Linked DNA regions of Phreatobacter oligotrophus. The protein of the gene in region 2 binds, or shares a complex with, the protein of the main gene of each other region. Links are inferred from orthologs where the notes say so. Each region holds a gene or a part of one and is shown on either strand. Other genes may lie near its edges.

Region 1 (3,183 bases), on a different replicon or contig from region 2:
GAACAGGCCGAAGGGGTCGGCGCCCTTGCGGGGGTCGAATCCCGCCCCGGTGCCGGCCGAGGCACGCGGCTCGGGCCTGCGACCCTCCTTCGTCCAGGAATTGACGCCCATGCTCCAGGTCGGCCGGTGGCCGGTCAGCGCATCCTTCTGATAGGCGGCGACCGCGGCGTCGTTCATGCCGGCGAAGTAGTTGTAGCTGGCGTTATATTCCTTCACGTGGTCCAGACAGAACCAGATGAACTCGCCCTCGCGGTCGCGGCCGAGCGGTGCGCGATGGGTCGCCTCGAGGTCGCAGTTCGGATGGGCGCAGACCCGCGTTCCGGGCCGCGCACGGGCGCGCCGGTCGTCCTCGGGCTTGACCCGGATGCGATCGAAATAGGGTGAGTCGGTCTTCATGGAGCCATGCGAAGCGAAGCGCCGATTATGGGGTCCAGGGTGCGTCGCGGCAAGGCGAGCAGGCGCGCCGGGCCCCTCCGTCACCGCCTCTTGACCGCCATGCGACGGCCTGTGCAGGGTCCGCGCCTCAACAAGACTGGTACCGGGAAACGCCGCCATGGCCCTGACGCTGCACTCCTCGCCCTTCTCGCCCTTCGGCCGCAAGGTGAAGCTGGCGCTCCTGCATCTCGGGCTCATGGACCGCGTCACGGTCGTCGGCACCGACACGATGAACCCGGAGGATCCGATCCGCCGCGCCAACCCGCTCGGCAAGATCCCCGCCCTCGTGCAGGAGGACGGCACGGTCGTCTATGACAGCCGCGTCATCCTCGAGGCCCTCGACCTCCTCGCCGGCGGCGGCCGCATCCTCCCCGCCGAGCCGAAGGCGCGCATCGCCGCGCTGACCCTGCAGTCGCTGGCCGACGGCATCATGGATGCGCTCATTCTCACCCGCTACGAGGCGATGTTCCACGAGGAGGCTGCGCGCTCGGAGAAGTGGGTCGCCCACCAGCGTGGCAAGGTCGAGCGCGCCATGGCGGCGCTGGAAGCCGCTCCCCCGGCGCTCGCCGTCACTGTCGGCACCATCACGCTGGCCTGCGCGCTCGGCTATCAGGACATCCGGTTCGAGGGCGCCTGGCGCAAGACCCATCCCAGCCTCGTCGCCTGGCTGGACCGTTTTGTCGCGCAGATGCCGGCGGCCTGGGAGCAGACGGCGCCGAAGAGCTGAGGCTCAGGCGAGGGGCCGGACCCGTCCGGCCTCACTCGAGCCCGAAGCGCAGGGCAGCCGCGGCGGCGACCGGCCCGAGCACGAGGCTCATGAGCGACAGCGCAACGAGGATGGCGAAGGGCTGTCCGAAGGGCAGCGGCCCGACGATCACCGAGGTCGTTGCCGCGACTCCGAAGATCAGCACGGGGATGGTGAGCGGCAGGACGAGGATGGCCATGAGCAGGCCGCCGCGCCTGAGGCTTACCGCCAGCGCAGCGCCGACCGCACCGATGAGGCTGAGCGCCGGCGTGCCGGCAGCCAGCGTCAGCGCCACGGCGCCCATCGCCTCCAGCGGCACGTTGAGGAAGAGGCCGAGCAGCGGCGCCGCCGCCACCAGCGGCAGGCCGGTGGCGAGCCAGTGGGCCGCGGCCTTGGCAGCGATGACGAGGGGCAGAGGCGTCTGGCCCATCATCATGATGTCGAGCGAGCCGTCATCGGCATCGGCCTGGAAGATCCTGTCGAGGCCGAGCAGCGTCGCCAGCAGCGCGCCGATCCACAGGATGGCCGGACCGATGCGGGCGAGCAGGTTCATGTCCGGCCCGACGCCGAAGGGCACGATGGTCACCACCGCCAGGAAGAAGACGACGCCCACCATGGCGCCGCCGCCGATTCGGGTGGCGAGCATGAGGTCGCGGCGAAAAACGGCGGCGAGGGGCGATCTCATGCGGCGACCGGTGCGGCGGGAGCGGCGCGGCCGAGTGACAGGTCGCGCACGGGCAGGCCGAGCGGTCCGTGCGTGGCGGCGAGGATGATGCCGCCGGTGGCGACATGCTCGGCCATGACGCTGGCGAGGACCGCCTGACTCGTGACATCGAGCGCCGCTGTAGGCTCGTCGAGAAGCCAGACCGGCCGGCTGACGGTCAGCAGACGGGCGAGGGCGAGACGCCGACGCTGTCCTGCCGAGAGATAGCCAGCCGGCAGATCGGCGAGATGAGCGATGCCGAGCCGCTCCATCGCGGCGGGTGCCGCAATGCCGCCGCCGCCGAGGAAATCGGTCCAGAATGCCAGGTTCTCGGCGACCGTCAGCGAACCCTTGAAGGCGTCCTGGTGGCCGCAATAGTGGCACTGCTCCCCCAATGAGGCCTCGGGGTCGCCGCCCTCGAGAACCAGCCGGCCCGATTCGGCGCGCACCAATCCGGCGATCAGGCGCAGGAGGCTCGACTTGCCGGCGCCGTTCGGGCCGGTGACCTGGACGGCCTCTCCCGAGGTCACGGTGAAGCTGAGATGGGAGAAGACGACGCGGCCGCCGCGCTGGCAGGTCAGGGCATCGGCGATGAGGCGCAACATGCCGCATTCCTACGCGACGAAAGGGTGACCCGCGAGAGGCGATATGCGCTTCTAACCATATGGCGGGCTGATTGGAATCCCTCTATAACGCGGCCGAACGGCCGCCGCGTCTTCCGCTTCGTCCGACATTCCCTGTCCGGGCGCGTCGACGGCCTCACATCGAGGGGATCACCGCTTCATGTCGCTCGACAGCTTCAAGGCCCGCAAGACGCTCAAGGTCGGCACCAAGTCCTACGTCTATTTCAGCCTGAAGGAGGCCGAGAAGAACGGCCTTGCCGGCATTTCGGCCCTGCCCTTCTCCATGAAGGTGCTGCTCGAGAACCTGCTGCGCGCCGAGGACGGCCGCTCCGTCACCAAGGCCGACATCGAGGCGGTCGCCGCCTGGATCAAGGACAAGGGCAAGGCCGGCAAGGAGATCGCCTTCCGCCCGGCCCGCGTGCTGATGCAGGACTTCACCGGCGTGCCGGCGGTCGTGGACCTTGCCGCCATGCGCGATGCCATGAAGGCCCTCGGCGGCGACCCGCAGAAGATCAATCCGCTCGTCCCTGTCGACCTCGTCATCGATCACTCGGTCATCGTTGACGAGTTCGGTTCGCCCAAGGCCTTCAAGAAGAACGTCGACCTCGAGTATGCCCGCAACGGCGAGCGCTACCGCTTCCTGAAGTGGGGTCAGCAGGCCTTCAAGAACTTCTCCG
Region 2 (3,234 bases):
CAGGCGAGAGCCTTACCTGGCAGGTAACCCCAAGGCTCCGTGACACTGCACGCCGGCCTGTCAGGTGGTCGTGACGCACTACGCCGGCACCTCCGGGCCGGTTCACCTGGGATGCCCGATCGTTGACCGAGCGCAGCCACGATTGTGCCACAGTTCGACAGTCAAACGAAAGCAAATACTGGGCTTATTAAAAGTATAAATCTCTTATTTGGGTCAAAGTAACACTTAATTTCCAAATATGACTTTGAAATCGTGCCTCATTTCAGCCAACAACCGATGGAAATGAGCATGGGCAGGCGTCGATCGACGCTTGCGAGGTCTGTCTGCGGTAACGCTCCATTAAGGACGCGGTCAAGGAACAGGCGAAAATTCGAACGAATGCGGTTATGGATCATTCACCGCATCACGACGGGGACCGCGGCCGCTTCCTTTTCCGGCCGCCGTCCGTGGGACAGGAGTTGATTATGAAGAAGATCGTCTGGGCCGCGGCCGCTGCCGCCATGCTCGCCACCCCGGCCTACTCGGCCGACCTCGTGCGCCGCCAGCCGGTCGCCGACACCGTGTTCGTCCCGGCCGCCCCGGCTGGCGTCTGGACCGGCTTCTACCTCGGTGCCCATCTCGGTGCCGGGTTCTCCTCGAACTTCCGCAACAATGCCGGCTACGCGCTCGGCAGCGCCTCGGGCTTCTTCGGCGGCCTGCAGGGCGGCTATGACTACCAGATCAACCGCGTCGTCCTCGGCCTCGCCGGCGACATCTCCTACGGCAGCATCTCCCGCCGCTTCGTTTCGGCCGCGCCCTTCGACGTGCGCGCCACCGAGAACTGGCAGGGCTCGATCCGCGGCCGCCTCGGCTACGCCGTCCAGGACAACCTGCTGATCTACGCCACCGGTGGTCTCGCCCTCGGCACGGTCAACGCCCGCGAGCTGGCCCCTGGCCTCGTGAGCCAGTCGCGCACCCTCACCGGCTGGACCCTCGGCGCCGGCGGCGAGTACAAGTTCACCCCGAACTGGTCGGCGCTGCTCGAGTACCGCTACACCGATCTCGGCCGTGCCACCTACGTCAACCTGACCGGCGCCCCGCGCATCGGCCTGTCGAGCCACACGATCCGCACCGGCATCAACTACCGCTTCTGATCGCGCACAACCGCGTGATGCCAGACGGCCCGGGCTCGTCCCGGGCCGTTTTGCGTCGGTCCCCCGGTTGATCGGCCGCATTGCCTTGGCCCATGCCCCGCACTATCAGAAGGGCATGGGGCTTCTCGACCTCGCCAATCCCTCGCGCTTCCTCGCGCTCGTCGCCCGTGTGCAGCCGTGGCTCATCGCCGCGACCGTTGCCGTGTTCGCCGTGGCCGCCTGGCAGGTCTTCTTCGTCTCGCCCGACGACTACCAGCAGGGCGACACGGTCCGGATCATGTACATCCACGTGCCGGCCGCCTGGTTGTCGCTGTTCTGCTACGCGGTGATGGCTGCGGCCTCCCTCGGCACCCTGGTCTGGCGCCATCCGCTCGCCGATGTCTCCGCCAAGGCCGCGGCCCCCATCGGCGCCGCCTTCACCTTCATCTGCCTCGCCACCGGCTCGCTCTGGGGCCGGCCGATGTGGGGCACCTGGTGGATATGGGACGCAAGGCTGACCTCCGAGCTCGTCCTGCTCATTATGTATCTCGGCCTGATGGCGCTCTGGCGCTCGATCGACGATCCGGGCCGGGCCGGGCGCGCCGCGGCCGTGCTCACCCTCGTCGGCACGGTCAACCTGCCGATCATCAAGTTCTCGGTCGACTGGTGGAACACGCTGCACCAGCCGGCCTCCGTCTTCCGACTCGGCGGGCCTACCATTCACCCCTCGCTGCTGACGCCGCTGATGGTGTCGGCGCTGGCCTTCACCCTGCTCTTCCTCGTCCTGCACCTCGCCGCCATGCGCAACGAGATCCTGCGCCGCCGCGTGCGTGCCATGCAGCTCATCGAGGCGCAGCGCGAGACCCTGCCGGCCGGCGCCCAGCCGGTGCCGGGGGAGTAAGCGCCATGGGCACGATGTTCGGGGTGCAGCATGCCGGCTTCATCATCGCCTCCTATGCGGTGACCATCGCGACGATCGGCGCCCTCATCGCCTGGATCGCCATCGACCACCGCCGCCAGAAGGCGGCGCTGGCGGCGCTCGAGGCGCGCGGCGTCACGCGCCGCTCGGCCCGCGGCGGAGAGGCGTCATGAGCGAGATCACGGGCGAGGCGGCGGCGCCGCGCCGCCGGTCCTTCCTGGCCTTCCTGCCGCTCGTCATCTTCGCCGGACTGGTCGTGGTCTTCCTGATCGGCCTGCGCGGCGATCCGCAAAAGCTGCCCTCGGCGCTCATCGGCAAGCCGGCGCCGCAGGTGGCGCTGCCGCCCGTCGAGGGCGTCGACCGCCCGGGTCTCACCACGGCGGCGCTGCAGGGGCAGGTGACGCTGGTCAATGTCTTCGCCTCCTGGTGCATTCCCTGCCACGAGGAACATCCCTTCCTCATGGAACTGGCGAAGGACAGCCGCTTCCGCCTCGCCGGCATCAACCAGAAGGACCAGCCGGACAATGCCCGGCGGTTCCTCGGCCGCAACGGCAATCCCTATGCGCTGGTCGGGGCCGACATGTCGGGCCGCGCCTCCATCGAATGGGGCGTCTATGGCGTGCCGGAGACCTTCGTCGTCGGGCGCGACGGGGTGATCCTTTTCAAGCATGTCGGGCCGATCACGGCGGAGTCCTTGCGCGACCGGCTGCGGCCCGAGATCGAGAAGGCGCTGGCGCGGTAAGCGCCGCGGCCGTTGATCGCCGCGTCCCGCCGGGCGTCGCACCCGAACCTCCGACCGTCATGCCCGGCCTTGCGGCGGGCATCCACGAATTGCTTTGAGATGGCGGTGTTCAAGTCATGGATGGCCGGGACAAGCCCGGCCATGACGGTGAGGGCGTGTTTTGGCTGCCAAACGGTGCGATCGAGGCCCCTCACCCTTCCCTCTCCCCGCTCGCGGGGAGAGGGGGACCATGACGTTCCGCCTTCGCTGACATCCGGAGTGCCAGGCACAGCGGTATGCGATCCCATGCGACGCCGGTGCCCCCTCTCCCCGCGAGCGGGGAGAGGGAAGGGTGAGGGGCCATATTCCCCCTCCGCCGAATGGCGGGATGCGGCGGTCGCGTCCAAGGTCCCACACTGGCGGTCCATCGCCCGATCGCTGGACCGCGCCATGACCGACACGACCGCCGAACCCGTGCTCCT

What was found.
Region 1: the proteins of C8P69_RS08275 (region 2) and ccmB are in contact, whole or in part, in a solved structure (PDB 8CE8), measured with the Escherichia coli proteins. The link is inferred for Phreatobacter oligotrophus from one-to-one orthologs.

The regions. Positions count from the first base shown.
Region 1 is NZ_PZZL01000009.1:62,211-65,393, forward strand. Bases 30-2,900 are described here. They hold ccmB (heme exporter protein CcmB), read right to left. Parts: upstream 1,866-2,900; coding sequence 1,194-1,865; downstream 30-1,193. Other genes in these bases: C8P69_RS18275 (J domain-containing protein), read right to left, coding at 30-396; C8P69_RS18280 (glutathione S-transferase family protein), read left to right, coding at 554-1,162; ccmA (heme ABC exporter ATP-binding protein CcmA), read right to left, coding at 1,862-2,485; acnA (aconitate hydratase AcnA), read left to right, coding at 2,667-2,900. Also shown: more of C8P69_RS18275, read right to left, coding at 1-29; more of acnA, read left to right, coding at 2,901-3,183. UniProt on the Escherichia coli protein: Required for the export of heme to the periplasm for the biogenesis of c-type cytochromes.
Region 2 is NZ_PZZL01000003.1:228,855-232,088, reverse strand. Bases 209-3,130 are described here. They hold C8P69_RS08275 (heme ABC transporter permease), read left to right. Parts: upstream 209-1,248; coding sequence 1,249-2,013; downstream 2,014-3,130. Other genes in these bases: C8P69_RS08265 (DsbE family thiol:disulfide interchange protein), read left to right, coding at 2,201-2,773; ccmD (heme exporter protein CcmD), read left to right, coding at 2,028-2,204; C8P69_RS08280 (outer membrane protein), read left to right, coding at 465-1,133. Also shown: C8P69_RS08260 (enoyl-CoA hydratase), read left to right, coding at 3,203-3,234. UniProt on the Escherichia coli protein: Required for the export of heme to the periplasm for the biogenesis of c-type cytochromes.